DNA from 3 places in the Neobacillus sp. MER 74 genome. Region 3 is predicted to be linked to each of the others. Evidence: predicted binding sites of a transcription regulator. Region 3 holds the regulator's gene; each other region holds the start of a gene.

Region 1 (6,150 bases), on a different contig from region 3:
CATTAGCCAAAATAGTTATTGGCCTTTTCCAGCTTCATTTGCCAATTGCTTTTTTGTTTTTACTTTTCCATGTGGATTTTGATCTTGCTTCCGGACAGTCCATTCTCTTTCTTGTTCACTTTTTGATTTGCTCATTTCTTTCACTCCCTTCCTTTTTTATTTTTTTCTTTTCTTTATGTTCTAACCTAACGAAACCGTAAAATTTGAGATGTAATGATTTCCATTCGAAAAACTTATTTGATAAAATATATTTTATGTTTTGTAAAAAGGAGATCGCGTAATGAAGATATTCTTCCAAGACCCGCGCGTACTAATTGGATTAATTATTGCACATATACTTTTATTTTTTTCATTTCATGATAAAGTGATCTTTTGGTATATTTTTGCTGGTTCGATTTTAATCTTAATCGCATATGCTATGTTTCAAGAAGAGGTGGATGATAACGTATCCTTTATTCAGTATATTTTTCTTGGGGCACTTACCGGTTTATTATTATATAGTATCTTTTGGCTTGGGATTCGGGGAATGAAGCTCCTGCATCTACCCTATGATACAAGTCTTAGGAACCTATATAAATGGTTTGCTCCTACAATATTTTGGCAATATATTGCCCTTGTATTAGTTGCAGCCCCAGGAGAAGAACTTTTCTGGCGGGGGTTTATCCAAAAAAGATTGAGCAAAATGTTTAAGCCTGGGTTCAGTATTTTGGCAGCGTCAATCCTGTACGCTTCTGTCCATATTTATGCCGGCTCATTTTTATTAGTACTTGCGGCCTTTATTTCTGGTTTCGCTTGGGGATATCTGTACCTCTGGAAAAAAAGTATGCCTTTGGTGATTGTTTCTCATATCATTTTTGATTTGATGATGTTTATTTTCTTACCTTTGCATTAAAAAGCAGTTGCTCTCCTGAACAACTGCTTTTTTTATTTTTTGACACTTGTTGGTAATGGCTTTATCCAAAGTAAAATAAAAAAAATCATACAAATATACCCAAACAAAGGATATAAATAGGAGAGCAGCGTCCCATAATTTACAAGGCTGATTAAATAAGAAACAACAAAAATGAGTGTTACAGATAGGATTGTCGGAATAGACGAATATTGTTTCAACTGCCGATCGAGTCCAAACACATTTCCAATCACAGAGGTGAAAATTTCTCCATAAATAACTAGAACAAAAATCCAAAATAAAAATGGGGCTAAATTTTTCATGACAATGGCCATTGGGATGTTATATATTTCTAAACTAGGAAGCATGATTAACGAAAAGTGACTTGCAATTAAGATTATAGTTAAAGCAGCCCCTCCAAGAATTCCTCCCCATTTAATCGTCCAATCATCCTTCACCTCTGTAGCAATTGGCACTAAAACTGCTTGAGATAGGCCAAGATTTAAAGCCACATAAGAAAATGGGGCGATGACACTCCTCCAGCCATCATCCGCATGCGGAATAAAAAGTAATTGATCGATAAAGTGGGGCATTTGCACTGAAAAGAGCATTAAGATAAGGCTGAAAGTTATCATAAGTGGAACAACAAATGTATTAACTGCAAAAAGACCTTTTGTTCCAACTAACATGACTAAAAAGGATAAAAAAATGGTCAAGAAAACGCCGGCCGCTTTTGGCAAACCTAACTGCTCCTCAAATACAGCCCCTGCTCCGGAAAGCATGACTGCACTAACTCCAAGAAGCATAAAAAGCATAAAGATATTAATGACACGACTTGGCCATTTGCCAAACAAATACTCATTAAACTCTTGATAGGATTTTGCATTTATATGTGCAGCCATTCTCATTAATTTCGACCCCAATGAAATAAAGAGATATCCGCTCATTATTATACTTATTAAGCCAAAGAAACCAAACCGTGAAAAAAATTCAACGATTTCTTTTCCCGTGGCGAAACCAGCCCCTACTACAGTCCCTACATAGACTGCAGCTATCTGAAACGCTTGCGTCCATTCCCTCTTCACATCATCTCCTCCTTATCATCAATATATGATGATAGGGACAAACAAAGACGAGCTTTTTTTCCTTAATTAGAAAGCATTGCCAAAACATTTCTCTTGAAAGTCAAAAAAGGTCAGAGTATACTATCGACATAAGGTCAAATATAGTCAAAGTCAAACAATATTATTTCATAATTTAATAGGAGGTTATTTACTTATGCTTTGTCAACAATGTAATGAAAATAATGCAAACGTACAATTAAATATGATTATTAATGGGCAGCGTAAGGAAATTAAACTCTGTCATAAATGTTATGCAAAAGAAAAGCAATCTTTAGGAGCAGGGCTGGGTCAAAATATGAACTTTTTCCAAGGTTTCCCATTCGAAGACTTTTTCATGTCAAGTGCAGCCCATGGGAAAGATGACATCAGTCAACCTGTTACACAAACTGGTGGAAAAAGCGGACATAGCAGTTTTATAGATCAATTCGGACGAAATTTAACTCATCTGGCTAAAGCGGGATTAATTGATCCGGTAATTGGTCGTGATGGAGAAGTAAAGCGTGTTATCGAAATATTAAATAGACGTAATAAAAATAATCCTGTCCTAATTGGTGAACCAGGAGTGGGAAAAACAGCGATAGCTGAGGGTCTTGCGCAGAAAATTGCGGAAGGAGATGTTCCTGGTAAGTTGCGTAATAAAGAGGTTTACTTGCTAGACGTTGCTTCCCTCGTTGCCAATACAGGAATTCGCGGACAATTTGAAGAGAGAATGAAACAACTCATTTCCGAATTACAAGACCGGAAAAATATTATTCTTTTTATTGATGAAATCCACCTTCTCGTTGGTGCTGGTTCCGCAGAAGGGTCAATGGATGCAGGAAATATCTTAAAGCCTGCCTTAGCCCGCGGTGAGCTTCAATTGGTTGGTGCAACCACACTTAAGGAGTATCGACAAATCGAGAAAGATTCGGCTTTAGAACGACGCTTCCAGCCCGTACATGTTCTTGAACCAACACCAGAGGCTGCCATTGAAATTTTAAAAGGGATACAAAAGAAATATGAAGATTATCACCAAGTAAACTATTCCGAGCAAGCGATTCTTGCCTGTGTTCACTTGTCACATCGCTATATCCAGGACCGCTTCTTACCTGACAAGGCGATTGATTTACTGGATGAGGCTGGTTCAAAATTAAATCTTAATTCAGATTATCAAAACAATGAACAAATTGAACAACGCTTAAAAGAGATTGATGTTGAAAAAGAAGAGGCACTGAAAGGCGAGAATTATGAAAAGGCTGCTACACTTCGCGATGAAGAAGCCAAACTGGAAAAAGCATTAAATAAGGTTTCAGGTATAGAGAGACCTCTTGTGGATGTATCTCATATCCAAGAAATCATCGAAGAAAAAACAGGTATTCCAGTTGGAAAACTACAACAAGATGAACAGTTAAAAATGAAATCTTTAGAAGAAAATCTAAAGTCTAAGGTTATCGGTCAGGAAAAAGCAGCAAATAAAGTAGCGAAAGCAATTAGACGCAGTCGGGCCGGTTTAAAATCAAAACATCGCCCAATCGGTTCCTTCTTATTTGTTGGACCCACCGGAGTTGGTAAAACAGAATTAACTAAAACACTTGCCGAAGAACTATTTGGCTCAAAGGATTCGATGATCCGCCTAGATATGAGTGAATACATGGAAAAACACAGTATCTCTAAATTGATTGGCTCACCTCCTGGCTATGTAGGTCACGAAGAAGCAGGACAGCTAACAGAAAAAGTACGCAGAAACCCTTACTGCATTATTCTATTAGATGAAATTGAAAAGGCACATCCAGATGTTCAACATCTATTCCTGCAAATTCTTGAAGATGGGCGCCTGACGGATAGTCAAGGAAGAATTGTCAGCTTTAAGGATTCCGTAATCATTATGACAAGCAATGCTGGCGTAGGCCACAAGACCGTTCATGTTGGATTCGGTACAAACGAGGGGATTGAAGAAGCAAGTATCCTTGACTCACTTGGCAGTTTCTTTAAACCTGAATTCCTGAACCGCTTCGACAGTATCATTGAGTTTAATTCACTCAGCAAAGAGCATATCCTTTATATTGTCGATTTAATGATTAATGAGTTACAAGAAATGCTTACGGCACAAAAGATTGAATTAATGGTGACACAAGAAGCGAAAGAAAAACTCGCAAGGCTCGGATATCATCCAGCTTTCGGAGCACGACCGCTCCGCCGTGTCATCCAAGAGCAGCTTGAAGATAAAATAGCGGATTTTATCTTAGAGCAGCCAGAGATTAAAAAATTAACTGCTATTGTTGAAGAAGATGAGCTAAAAGTTGTTTCCCATGTTACTATGGTTAAATAAATAAAAGCGAAGCCCTTCTAGAAATTCTAGAAGGGCTTCGCTTTTTTCATTTATAGTTTTTTATCATCTACAGAGTTTAACCAATTTTCAATCACACCCACTACGGATTCTATACAACCGGCCTCAAATGGCGAGATTAAATTCGCTGCTTCAACTAACTTAGTGAATGACATACTACCGCCTAATTTACATAGTTTAACATAGTCTGCCCATGCCTCTTCTTGATTTTCTCTCGAGCGCTTCCAGAATTGAAAAGCACAAATTTGTGCAAGTGTATAATCAATATAGTAAAACGGTGAATTATAGATATGTCCTTGGCGCTGCCAGAAGCCGCCATTTTCTAAGTATTCATTCCCGTCGTAATCTTTATGAGGTAAATACTTCTTCTCAATTTCACGCCATTGAAGCTTACGCTCTATTGGGGTTGCTTCTGGATTTTCATAGACCCAGTGTTGGAATTCATCAACGGATACCCCGTAAGGCAGGAATAACAGGGCATCACTTAAATGAGAAAACTTGTACTTATCGGTGTCTTCCTTAAAGAACAAATCCATCCATGGCCATGTGAAAAATTCCATACTCATGGAATGAATTTCACATGCTTCGTATGTCGGCCAAGCATATTCAGGAATCTCAAAATGACGACTCGAATAAACTTGGAATGCATGACCAGCCTCATGTGTTAGAACATCAATATCTCCAGAGGTACCGTTGAAATTTGAAAAAATGAAAGGTGCTTTATAATTTTCAATAAAAGTACAATAGCCACCGCCAGCTTTTCCCTTCTTCGCTACAAGATCCATCAAATTATTTTCTTGCATAAATTGAAAGAATGCCCCAGTTTCTTGTGAAAGTTCCTCATACATTTGCTGCCCATTTTCAATAATCCATTCCGGAGTGCCCTTTGGAGTGGCGTTTCCCGTTTGAAAATTAAAAGATTCGTCGTAATATTTAAGTTTATCGAGACCGATTCTTTCTTGTTGGCGCGCCTTTAATTTTGTTGCAATTGGTACAATATATTCCTTAACTTGATTACGGAAATTGGCAACCATTTCTGCATTGTAATCGGTTCTCATCATCCGGTAATAACCAAGTTCAACAAAGTTTTTAAAACCTAGTTTCTGAGCGATTTCAGTCCTAACTTTAACAAGGTCATCATAAATACGATCAAACTCTGCTTCATGCTCAACCATAAATCCAAATTTCGCTTCATTTGCCCTTTTTCTCATTTCTCTGTCCGTTGACTGAGCGAACGGTTCTATTTGGGCTAGAGTTCTTTCTTCCCCTTCGAAGTCAATCTTTGCAGATGCCATTAGCTTCGTATATTCCGTTGACAATCGATTTTCTTTCTGAAGTAATGGAACGATTTCTGGTTTGAATGTCTTCAGCTGTCCTTCGGCAAGGGCAAAAAGCTGTTTCCCCCATTTTGCCTCTAATTGAGACCTAAACTTAGAATCAACCAATACTTGGTAATACTTTGTCACTAACCCTTCCACTTCAGGCTGAATTTCATCTATATAATCTTGTTCTTCCTTGTAAAACTCATCATTCGTGTCAATGGAATGACGGATATAACAAAGATTGAACATCGTACCCAAGTCATTTCTTAGTGTATTAATCTCATTCATTACCGCGTTTTGTTCATCTAGTGAAGTTGCGTTTTTAAAACTCTCAATTGCCGAATTAAATTTTTTAGTTACTTCTTCTAAATTTGGCCGTATGTATGTATAGTTTTCAAACCCCATTGAAACAACCCCTTAGTAAATTTTTCTAATATTTCCACCTATTTTATTATATACTATCGCTTAACATTCCTGACAACAAAAAAA
Region 2 (6,150 bases), on a different contig from region 3:
ATTAGTGCAAATGCTTACATATGTAGTGAGCTCAATGACTGCTGGTGCAAAATATGATTTCGTTACTGGTACTGTTGCTGCAGTTGGTGTAACTATTCTAATTTACGTAGTAACTGCATTGATTCCAAATGAGCCAGTTTCAAAACATTAAAAAAAGTCATCCAAGCGGATGACTTTTTTTATGGATCACGATTTAACAGCTAATGAAATTTCTCCATTGTTAATACCTATCTCCACTTTGGATTGATCAAGTAACTTTCCAGCAATTATTTCACGGGCAAGTTTTGTCTCGATATTTCTTTGGATAAAACGTTTTAACGGTCTAGCACCATATATTGGATCAAATCCATTTACAGCAATAAATTCTTTAGCTTCCTCATTGATGAGAATATCTATTTGTTGATGTTTTAAACGATTTTGCAATTCTCTCATCATTTTTGCAACAATATTCTTAATCTCGTCTAGTGATAGTGGCTTAAAGAGAATTGTTTCGTCTATGCGATTTAAAAACTCTGGGCGGAAATGCCCCCTCAATTGACTCATCACTTTTTCTCGCACCACATCAGAGATTTCACTTTCATTTTCACTTTGTTCTAGCAAAAATTGTGAGCCAATATTTGATGTCATAATTATCACTGTATTTTTAAAGTCAACTACACGCCCTTGCGAGTCTGTAATTCTTCCGTCATCAAGCGCTTGAAGGAGAATATTAAAGACCTCAGGATGGGCTTTTTCAATTTCATCCATTAAGATAACCGAGTATGGTCTTCTCCTCACAGCTTCCGTTAATTGTCCGCCTTCTTCGTAGCCAACATATCCAGGAGGTGCACCAATCAAGCGGGAAACGGCATGCTTCTCCATATACTCAGACATATCAATCCGGACTATATGTTCTTCACTATCGAATAAAGACTCCGCTAGGGCTTTAGCTAACTCCGTTTTTCCAACCCCAGTTGGACCTAAAAATAAAAATGATCCGATAGGCCGGTTAGGGTCTTTAATTCCAGCACGAGCCCTTAGGACCGCATCTGCCACTAAATTTACAGCTTCATTCTGACCAATCACTCTTTCATGAAGGATCGATTCTAATCGGAGCAGCTTCTCTCTTTCGCCTTCGACTAGTTTAGAAAGCGGAATTCCTGTCCATCTAGATACGATGTTCGATATTTCTTCACCTGTTACTTCTTCACGAAGTAATTTTTCATCCTTAACTGAGGCGGTTTCAAGTTCCTTCAGTTCTTTTTCTGCTAATGGAATTTGACCATGCCGAAGTTCTGCCGCACGATTTAAATCATATTTATCCTCTGCTTGTTGAAGTTCCCTGCGAAGTTTCTCTAAATTCTCCCTTTTCTCCTGCAATTTCTGAATACTTTGTTTCTCATGCAGCCATTTTGCCTTCATTTCATTAGCTGTCTCTTTTAGGTCAGCAAGTTCCTTTAGAAGTACTTCCAGCCGTAACTTGCTTCCTTCATCCACCTCTTTACTTAAAGCTGCTTCTTCAATTTCTAATTGCATAACTCTTCGTGTTACTTCATCCAATTCTGTTGGCATGGAATCTATTTCAGTCCGGATTAAAGCACATGCTTCGTCAACAAGATCAATGGCCTTATCGGGCAAGAACCGATCCGTAATATAACGATCTGATAATGTTGCCGCTGCCACCAAAGCATGATCATGGATTTTTACACCATGGTGTACTTCATACCGCTCTTTTAAGCCTCGTAGTATTGAAATAGTATCTTCTACGTTTGGTTCTTGGACGAGTACCTGCTGAAATCTTCGTTCAAGTGCAGGATCTTTTTCAATATATTTTCGGTGTTCATCAAGTGTTGTTGCTCCTATGCAATGAAGTTCACCACGTGCAAGCATCGGTTTTAACATATTTCCAGCATCCATTGCACCTTCCGTTTTCCCTGCGCCAACAATCGTATGAATTTCATCGATAAATAATAAGATCCTGCCTTCACTCTTTTTAACTTCATTTAATACGGCCTTTAATCGTTCTTCAAACTCACCCCTAAATTTTGCACCTGCAATTAACGCACTCATATCTAGTGAAAAAATGGTTTTATCCTTTAAACCCTCTGGAACATCTTTTCGAACAATCCTTTGTGCCAGCCCTTCTACTATGGCTGTTTTTCCTACACCAGGTTCACCGATTAAGACCGGATTATTCTTTGTTTTTCTTGATAAAATCCTAATGACATTTCGGATTTCAGAATCACGTCCAATAACAGGATCCACTTTTCCTTCTCTAACTTCTGCAACAAGATCCCGTCCATATTTTTTTAAGGCATCGTATCCTGCTTCGGGATTTTGTGATGTCACTCTTTGATTCCCCCTTATATCTTTTATTGCTTGTAAAACATGCTCTGGCTGCTTTCCTAAAGCTCGTAATATCTTTCGCATTTCTGCGTCATCTGAATATGCCGCAGCTAACAGAATATGCTCGACAGATAAATACTCATCTGAAAATTTTTGCATATATTCTTCAGCTTTTACAAGTAACTTTTGCAGCCTTGCTGTAATATATAGTTTTCCTTGTTCAACACCGCTGCCTGTAACCACTGGTTTTTTTGACAGAGATTCCATAAGGTTCTTTTTGGTTCTTTCAGAAGATACTCCTGCTCTCTCTAATATGCTAGAAATGAGGTTATCTTCATGCTCCATTAACGAGATAAATAAATGAGGTTCATCAATCTCTTGATGATTTTTCTTTACCGCTACCGATTGGGCATCCATCATTCCTTTCTGTAACCGTTCTGTCATTCGATTCATATCCATTTTTCAACACCCTCTTTGACCAAGTTTGACCTTTATTTTTATTATAAAACAATCCCGTCTAAAAAGGAAATTTTCTCGGTTTAGATAATACAGTCTTTAGTCGAGAGTTACACAAAAGAAAAAGCCACCCAATGGATGACCTTTTCTGTATTAAATTTATGGTTTTCTCTGATATGTCCAAACTCGTTCATCATTGGAAGTCTCTGGGAAGGCATCCCCTGCTTTTAACTTAATCTTTTTCGGATTATTGACATTGCTTCCTGTATCTCCCACTTCAATATAAACACCATTATTAGGTGCTTTACTCCCAGATTTAAACTGGCGATTTTGACCCATTCTTTTTCCCTCCTTTTCTTCACATTGTTATTATTTCCGTTTCAGGCTCTGTCATTATTGGCATTTCTTACAAATTCCTATACTAATCGACATTATTTCCTAAGAAATAAACAAAGTCGGCACGAAGTTATGACGATTGTATGAACTTATTACTCATTTATTGCTAATTATTCTTTGTTAACAATATAATTATAGTATTATCTTGTAAATCTAACCTTGACTGTCAATTTTTTAGACAAATTTTCGTACCTTTAAAGGTGGTTATGAGTATGCAGTCAGTAAGAGAAATACCGGTAACACTGTCCCATCTTTTTGATACAGTTCACCATATAAAGAAAGTTGAAAAAGGGAATTTTTTATTTCAGGAAGGTTCTACTGCTGATGAATTGTACATAGTACAAAGTGGAATTCTTCAAATCAGCAAAATCATTCCTGATGGAAGGGAACTCACTCTGAGAATGTGCTCGAGTGGTGATTTTGTCGGTGAATTAAATTTATTTTCTCCTTCTTCCAGATATTTATTAAGTGCTCGTGTCGTAGAGAGTGGAGAGGTAGCCGTTATTATGAAAGACACACTTGAAGAAAGACTATCACAAAACCAATCACTTTCATTTGAGTTCATCAAGTGGATGAGCCAACAATACCGAAAGACCCAAACAAAGTTCCGCGATTTGGTACTTCACGGAAAAAAAGGGGCTTTGTACTCCACACTTATTCGAATTACCAATAGTTATGGTATCAAGACCAATAAAGGAATACTTATCGAGCTGCCGCTTACCAATCAAGAGTTGGCCAATTTTTGCGGTACTTCACGGGAAGTTGTCAATCGCTTGTTAAGCGATTTACGAAAGAACGGAATTGTATCCATTGAAAAGGGCATGATTACCATTCATGATTTAGACTATTTAAAAAGGGAAATCGATTGTGAGGACTGTCCAATAGAAATCTGTAAAGTGGATTAGGAATTCTTTAAGCAAAAAAATCGGTCATTTGACCGATTTTCAGGTTATCGAAACTTTCGATAGCCTTTTTATTTTAATATTTAGGCTTTACGACAAGTCTGTTGATTTCCACTCCAGGTGCTTCGCTTTCCGCGGGCGTGCCGGCGAGCCTCCTCGTCGCTGCGCTCCTGCGGGGTCTCCCCTGCCCCGTACTCCCGCAGGAGTCTTCGCACCTTCCGCTCCAATCAACAGTTGTAGTAATAAAGATCTAAAACTCAATAAATAATAATTCAATTTTTAAGCCAAAAGAATATAACCAAATTGAATATGAATATGTCTTTAATGATGAATGAACAGGTTCTCCTTACTGTAGCTTTCAAAAGTATAATAAAGATTGCAAAATTTGGCTAGGGTAGCAAAAGTGTGTGGCAATGCTTGGGTTGACTTGACACCCTGTTGATTGGAGCGGAGGACACTCGACTCCTGCGGGATATAGAGGTCACTGGAGACCCCGCAGGCGCCAATGCGCCGAGGAGGCTCCAGGACCTCCCCGCGGAAAGCGAGTGCCCGGAGCGGAAATCAACAGGCCCAATAGCAGGGACAAAATCAAAAAATTGTTTCAGATAAAGAAAAAAAATAGCCGAGAAAAGTTCCCTTTCTCGACAATCTGAATTGGTCATTTGACCGATTTTTTTATGTTAATATGCTTAGTTGGATGGCTGATATCGTAAAGAATACTGCTGAATTAATAATTTCGTAAATGCCAATTTGTTTTGGGGATAAGGACCTGCCGTAAAAACCAATTGCTCTTAGTAAACTAGGGATAAATGCTAAAGCAACTATCCAGACACCAAAACCGAAGCAAGAAATGATTAACACAATATGGTAAAACCATGAAATCCATTTAAATTGAGTGTTCTTCTTTTCCCTAATCATTGTTTTTACATAAAAGGTACAACCAACAAAAAATAGAACCGATGTTAAAAAGGTGAAAATAAGTGTCTCGAAATTTATTTCTCCATCTGTTAAAAAACTGCTTGCTAATCCGGCAATTGAAAAGGCAAAAACCGCACTGAGATCATTCATAAACGCCCGGTCTTGATTCTTTGAAGTATAAATAGCATTAATTATAAAAAACGGCAGCATCAGAAGGCCAAAATATATTATTGTCGGTCTTTCCAACAAAGGAAAAAGTAAAAATAGCAGCGAGGGAATCATGTATAAAAGAGTCCATTTAGTATAAAAAGTGAGTTTTTTCCTTTTACATAAAAGGAGCATCGGATAGGTTGCCAAGTACAATAAGAGCCAGCCGATGAAAAACGGGATATGTTGCCAAATAAATCCTCCATTAATAACACCAAGCCAAAAAGGGATGATTAACATTGCCCATGCACCATGTTGTTTCGGTAAAAATAACTTCATTATTTTCACTCCTTTATCCTAACTAGCCTAAATATAAGCTAGCTAAGCAAAAAAATATGTGAAACACATCACATATTTCCCCCAAAAAAGAAGGCTTTCGCCTTCTCTTTGTGACATTTTCTTAACTATTTTGATCTATTTTTTGACAAGTTCTTGAAGTAATTTCAAAGTCCAAGTTATCGCCCTTTTATCATCAATATGAAAACAAGGAATATTGGTTTTCAACTTGATTACCTTTTCCATTTTATCTTTCCAGTATACAATAGCAGCAATATTGGAAACGCTTTTTAATAAAGAAAAGTCATTCTCATCTCTTAATAAAAGCAACTTTGGAAAAGCCTCTAGTTTGTAGCCTTCGATTAAAATCACATCTGGCTGAAAAAACTTCATCAATTCTATCTGGTCTTCAAGTGAATAATAATGGTTCTCGGCTTGGAGGAGCAAACTTCCATCTCCTTCGACGATTGATGCAATTGCTCCTGCCTTTATATGTTTTTCTGTATCTTTCAGAGGTAGATAGTCTGGTCTGCCACCATGTCCGTGGTGCTTTATGGTAACTGTTTTTACCCCATTTTCTGTTAAAAGATTAATCAACTTTGAAGTAATTGTTGTCTTTCCACTATTTTGATACCCGACCACTTGAAAGATGACAGGAGTTACCAAGGCC
Region 3 (6,150 bases):
GATGATCAGGTTGATAGGTCAGAGGTGGAAGCGTGGTAACATGTGGAGCTGACTGATACTAATCGTTCGAGGACTTAACCAAATAGAAAAGCGGAAGCGTCCGCTTAGCAACGTATGGCCTGGAGGGCTTTGACTGAGATAAAGGAAACACGAAGAGCGATAGCGATTCGATGTTGACTTATCGTAGGGAAAAGACCGAAGGACACTAGTTGCTGGACGCTGGAGCTAGACAATTATATAGGTGAACTCAAGTTTACAAACTTCTTCTGCATTATCTAGTTTTGAGGGAATGATACCTCAACCAAATAGTCTGGCAGCAATGGCGAGAAGGTCACACCCGTTCCCATACCGAACACGGAAGTTAAGCTTCTCAGCGCCGATGGTAGTTGGGACACGCGTCCCTGTGAGAGTAGGACGTTGCCAGGCACCAAGGACAACCTGAAAAGGTTGTCCTTTTTTGTGTTCCAAACAAATTAAGAAGATACTTTTTAATCAAACCTAGGTTTCACATTGGCGAGATTTGGAGAAAATCATTAGTAGTGAATCGTTGCATCTACATAAAAAATTCAGTATAATTTAGTCAAATATAGTCAAAGTCAGAGAATGGGGGTGGGAAGATGAGAAACATCTCTGATATTATTGAAAAATATCTCAAACAAGTATTGGAATTAAGTGAAAGAGACCTAGTTGAAATCAAACGAAGTGAAATCGCAGACAAATTTCAATGTGTTCCATCTCAAATTAATTATGTAATCAATACCCGTTTTACGATTGAAAGAGGATACATCGTAGAAAGTAAACGGGGCGGCGGTGGGTATATACGGATCATGAAGGTCCAGTCTCATGATCTTGCTCATTTAATTGAACAATCACTCGCACTTATTCAAAGCAGGATTAGTCAAACCAGTGCCGAAGATGTTATATTCAGACTCGTTCAAGAAGAAATTGTCTCGCAGCGGGAAGCGAAAATTATGCTCAGTGTAATTGACCGATCCGTTCTTTATATTGATCTTCCATACCGAGACGAATTAAGAGCGAGAATGCTAAAAGCAATGCTTACATCTTTAAAATATAAATAAATTTTTTCGCTTGAGAGGTGAAAGTATGATTTGCCAGGAATGCAACCAAAGACCTGCAGCCCTTCACTTTACGAAAATTATTAATGGGGAAAAGACGGAAGTCAATCTGTGTGAAAAATGTGCGCAGGAAAAGGGAGAAATGTTTATTTTTAATGGGGAATCTGGATTCGCTTTTAATAATTTATTAGCAGGATTATTAAATATAGACCCTGCTTTTCAAAAACCCAGTCAAAGCCCATTTCATCAAGAGGAAATTCTGCAATGTGATTCTTGTTCAATGACATTTCCACAGTTTTTAAAAGTGGGCCGCTTTGGATGTTCTCATTGTTATGAAGTATTTAAAGAACAATTGAAACCCGTATTACGTCGACTTCATAGTGGGAACTGGACACATAATGGGAAAATACCAAAGAGAATTGGCGGCGGTATCCATCTCCGTAAGCAAATAGATGAATTAAAAGGCACTCTAAAAGAATCCATTGCCAATGAGGAATTTGAGAAGGCAGCTGAGATTCGTGATGAAATACGTCAGTTAGAGAGAAAACTAGCAGACAGCCAAGAGGGAGGGGAATAACATGTCGCTTGAACGGTTTTTAAATCAAGCTGTCAGCTCCTGGATGAGTGAGGAAGGACCTGATTCAGATATCGTCCTCAGTTCCCGTATTCGTTTGGCTCGTAACTTTGATGCATATAAATTTCCAACACTTTTTTCACACGAAGAAGCAAAGATGATTATTGAAAAAATGGAGGAAATATTAAAACAGTCAGACATTCAAAAGTTTGGCCAAATGGAATTGTTGAAAATTAATGAACTCCAGCCCCTGCAGAAAAGAGTTTTGGTAGAAAAACATTTAATCAGTCCAAACCTAGCAGAGGATTCACCACATGGTGCTGTTTTATTAACCGAAAATGAAGAAGTTAGTATTATGATTAATGAAGAGGATCATATTCGTATTCAATGCTTGTTTCCTGGGTTGCAATTATCTGAAGCCTTAGATGCTGCTAATGAAATTGATGATTGGCTTGAAAGTAATATTCAATATGCATTTGATGAGAAGCATGGTTATTTAACCAGTTGTCCTACAAATGTGGGTACCGGTCTTCGTGCTTCGGTTATGATGCATCTGCCAGGATTAATCTTAACACAGCAAATTAATCGAATTATTCCCGCAATCAATCAATTAGGTCTAGTTGTTAGAGGAATTTATGGGGAAGGCAGCGAAGCTTTAGGTAATATATTTCAAATTTCTAATCAAATTACCCTTGGAAAATCGGAAGAGGACATTTGCCGGGATCTCAAGGGAGTTGTCAGCCAGTTAATTTCACAAGAAAGGTCAGCACGTGAAGCATTACGGAAAACTTCAAACATACAATTAGAAGACAGGGTGTTCCGTTCAATGGGTGTGTTATCTAATAGCCGAATTATTGAATCAAAAGAAGCAGCAAGATGCTTATCCGATGTTCGGCTTGGAATAGATATGGGTTATATTGAAAATATGCCTAAGACGATATTAAATGAATTAATGATCCTGACCCAGCCAGGTTTCCTGCAGCAATATGCTGGGGGTTCATTAAGACCACATGAAAGAGATATCCGTCGGGCAGCATTAATTAGGGAACGAATAAAAATGGAGCAAGAAAAATAGGTGAGGAGGAAGAGAATATGATGTTCGGCCGTTTTACTGAAAGAGCGCAGAAAGTTCTAGCATTAGCACAAGAGGAAGCGATTCGTCTTGGACATAACAATATTGGAACAGAGCACATTTTATTAGGATTAACTCGTGAAGGAGAAGGGATTGCAGCAAAAGCTCTTTATGGGCTAGGCTTAGGTTCTGAAAAAATCCAAAAAGAAGTAGAAAACTTAATTGGCAAAGGACAGGAAGCTTCTCAAACGATTCACTATACTCCACGGGCTAAAAAGGTCATCGAACTATCGATGGATGAGGCACGCAAGTTAGGACATTCCTATGTAGGCACTGAACATATTCTCCTTGGCTTAATCCGTGAAGGGGAAGGGGTCGCCGCACGAGTCCTTAATAATCTTGGTGTAAGCTTAAATAAGGCAAGACAGCAAGTCCTTCAACTTCTAGGAAGCAATGAGTCAGGCGGGCATCAAGGCGGTGCATCTGCCAGTGCGAACACCCCAACACTTGACAGCCTTGCACGGGATCTAACTTCGATCGCACGTGAGGGCAGTCTAGACCCGGTAATTGGACGCGGCAAAGAAATTCAACGTGTCATTGAAGTATTAAGCCGTCGGACAAAAAACAACCCTGTATTAATTGGGGAGCCGGGCGTCGGTAAAACTGCGATTGCAGAAGGTCTTGCCCAGCAAATTGTAAATAACGAAGTGCCTGAAATCCTTCGTGATAAACGGGTGATGACTCTCGATATGGGAACAGTGGTAGCTGGGACGAAATATCGAGGAGAATTTGAAGACCGTTTAAAAAAGGTCATGGATGAAATTCGCCAAGCCGGGAATATTATTCTTTTCATTGATGAGCTGCATACCTTAATTGGTGCTGGAGGTGCGGAAGGGGCGATTGATGCATCTAATATCTTAAAGCCATCTCTTGCGCGCGGTGAACTCCAATGTATTGGAGCAACAACTCTTGATGAGTATCGTAAATATATCGAAAAAGATGCTGCATTAGAACGACGCTTCCAGCCAATTCGTGTAGATGAACCAACACTTGAAGAATCAATTCAGATTTTAGAAGGGCTGCGCGACCGTTATGAGGCACATCACCGTGTTTCAATTACAGATGAAGCAATTCAAGCGGCTGTGAAACTTTCGGACCGTTATATCTCAGACCGCTTCCTGCCGGATAAAGCGATTGACTTAATCGATGAAGCGGGTTCTAAGGTAAGGCTTCGTTCCTTTACCACTCCACCTAATTTAAAAGAATTAGAAGTGAAATTGGAAGAAGTGCGTAAGGAAAAAGATTCTGCTGTTCAGAGTCAAGAGTTTGAAAAGGCTGCATCCTTAAGAGATACAGAACAGCGTTTACGTGAACAACTTGAAGAGACAAAGAAGAATTGGAAAGAAAAACAAGGGAAAGAAAATAATGAAGTAACCGTTGAAGATATTGCAAGTGTTGTTTCTAGTTGGACCGGGGTTCCTGTTTCCAAGCTGGCGGAAACAGAAATGGCGAAGCTTCTTAATTTAGAAGAAGTACTTCATTCTCGCGTAATTGGCCAGGAGGAAGCGGTAAAAGCTGTATCGAAGGCAGTCCGCCGTGCTCGTGCTGGATTAAAAGATCCCAAACGACCAATCGGTTCTTTTGTCTTCCTTGGACCAACAGGTGTTGGGAAAACCGAATTAGCCCGTGCTCTTGCTGAAGCGATGTTTGGTGATGAGGATGCGATGATACGGATTGATATGTCCGAGTATATGGAAAAACACTCGACTTCTCGTCTAGTTGGTTCACCGCCAGGATATGTAGGTTATGAGGAAGGCGGCCAATTAACAGAAAAGGTTCGCAGAAAGCCATATTCTGTTGTGCTATTAGATGAAATTGAAAAAGCACATCCTGACGTATTTAATATCCTGCTGCAAGTCCTTGAGGACGGTCGATTGACTGATTCTAAAGGCAGAACAGTTGACTTCCGGAATACAGTCCTTATTATGACATCCAATGTCGGTGCTGAGGCATTAAAACGGAACAAGTATGTCGGCTTTAATATCCAAGATGGCGAACAAGACTATAAAGATATGAAAGGGAAAGTGATGGGAGAATTAAAGAAAGCATTCCGTCCTGAATTCCTTAACCGTATCGATGAAATTATTGTTTTCCATGCGTTAGAGCGGAAGCATCTTGAAGAAATTGTGACTTTATTATCAGAGCAGTTAATTAAGCGTTTAAAAGAGCAGCATATTTCTTTAGAATTAACAGCTGCGGCAAAAGAGAAAATTTCTCAGGAAGGCTATGACCCTGAATATGGGGCACGACCATTACGCCGTGCGATTCAAAAGCATATTGAAGACAGACTTTCGGAAGAACTATTAAAGGGAACATTATTAACCGGACAGCATGCAATTATTGATGTTGATAATGGAGAATTTATTGTTCGTATGGCTGAGAAAACGAGTTTAGTAAAATAGGACTATGTCGTAATATCTATGAAGAGGTACACGTAAATAAAGTTAAATCGTGTACCTCTTTTTCTATCGACTTTTTCAAATGAAAAAATAAAAAAGGTATGGTAACCTGTAAATAGTTAGCAAAATTTGGCTCCTGCACCCAGCGTATTTCGCTATCTGGTGCGTGTGCCTTTTGTTCTTTTTAGTTAAGAGAGGGTCGAAGGATAATGGCAAAACGAAAGACGAAGTTTATGTGTCAGGCGTGCGGATATGAATCGCCCAAGTGGATGGGAAAATGTCCTGGCTGCGGTGAATGGAATAAGATGGTGGAGGAAGTTGAAGTAACAGGTTCCGCGAGAAGAGGTGCATTTGCCCATTCCCAGGGCGGATCAGGACTGTTATCCAAGCCCATGCCGATCAATTCAATTGAAATGGAAAATGAACCACGGATTCTAACGGATTTAAACGAATTAAACCGTGTCCTTGGCGGTGGCGTGGTTAAGGGTTCTTTAGTGCTGATAGGCGGAGACCCTGGAATTGGGAAGTCAACGCTGCTTTTGCAGGTTTCATCACAACTTGCGAATAAAGGAAATCAGGTTTTATACATATCTGGTGAGGAATCGTTACGACAAACTAAACTTCGGGCGGAACGATTAGGTATATCTTCTGAAAATCTCCTCGTTTATTCTGAAACGAATCTTGAAGAAATCAACCGGACCATCGATAGTACCAATCCTAGCTTTGTCATCATTGATTCGATCCAAACGGTCTTTCACCCCGATGTAACAAGCGCACCAGGAAGTGTCTCACAAGTACGTGAGTGTACCTCGGAATTAATGAGAATTGGGAAAACGAAAGGAATTGCGATCTTTATTGTTGGACATGTAACAAAAGAAGGATCCATTGCAGGTCCAAGGCTGTTAGAGCATATGGTGGATACGGTTCTCTATTTTGAAGGAGAAAGACACCATACCTATCGGATTCTAC

The links. Region 3 encodes CtsR, which represses protease genes until heat stress. Its sites were predicted from a motif close to ATGGTCAATAAAGGTCAAACA; they were not measured.
Region 1: M3610_RS02370 (ATP-dependent Clp protease ATP-binding subunit) is a predicted target of CtsR. The motif match lies at 2,071-2,091, and genes of this name have one in related genera.
Region 2: clpB (ATP-dependent chaperone ClpB) is a predicted target of CtsR. The motif match lies at 2,797-2,817, and genes of this name have one in related genera.

The regions. Positions count from the first base shown of each region.
Region 1 is NZ_JAMAUV010000001.1:485,213-491,362, forward strand. It holds gene M3610_RS02355 (DUF6254 family protein) at 16-135, opposite strand; gene M3610_RS02360 (CPBP family intramembrane glutamic endopeptidase) at 281-892, shown strand; gene M3610_RS02365 (YkvI family membrane protein) at 925-1,974, opposite strand; gene M3610_RS02370 (ATP-dependent Clp protease ATP-binding subunit) at 2,168-4,321, shown strand; gene M3610_RS02375 (M3 family oligoendopeptidase) at 4,372-6,066, opposite strand.
Region 2 is NZ_JAMAUV010000001.1:650,981-657,130, forward strand. It holds gene M3610_RS03205 (YjzD family protein) at 1-151, shown strand, start outside; gene clpB (ATP-dependent chaperone ClpB) at 187-2,784, opposite strand; gene M3610_RS03215 (YjzC family protein) at 2,941-3,120, opposite strand; gene M3610_RS03220 (Crp/Fnr family transcriptional regulator) at 3,390-4,082, shown strand; gene M3610_RS03225 (hypothetical protein) at 4,170-4,340, opposite strand; gene M3610_RS03230 (YwiC-like family protein) at 4,755-5,483, opposite strand; gene mobB (molybdopterin-guanine dinucleotide biosynthesis protein B) at 5,619-6,150, opposite strand, start outside; gene M3610_RS03240 (molybdopterin molybdotransferase MoeA) at 6,140-6,150, opposite strand, start outside.
Region 3 is NZ_JAMAUV010000019.1:46-6,195, forward strand. It holds partial or broken rRNA gene M3610_RS21685 (23S ribosomal RNA) at 1-82, shown strand, start outside; rRNA gene rrf (5S ribosomal RNA) at 310-426, shown strand; gene M3610_RS21695 (CtsR family transcriptional regulator) at 618-1,079, shown strand; gene mcsA (protein-arginine kinase activator protein McsA) at 1,105-1,653, shown strand; gene mcsB (protein-arginine kinase McsB) at 1,655-2,725, shown strand; gene clpC (ATP-dependent protease ATP-binding subunit ClpC) at 2,743-5,184, shown strand; gene radA (DNA repair protein RadA) at 5,391-6,150, shown strand, end outside.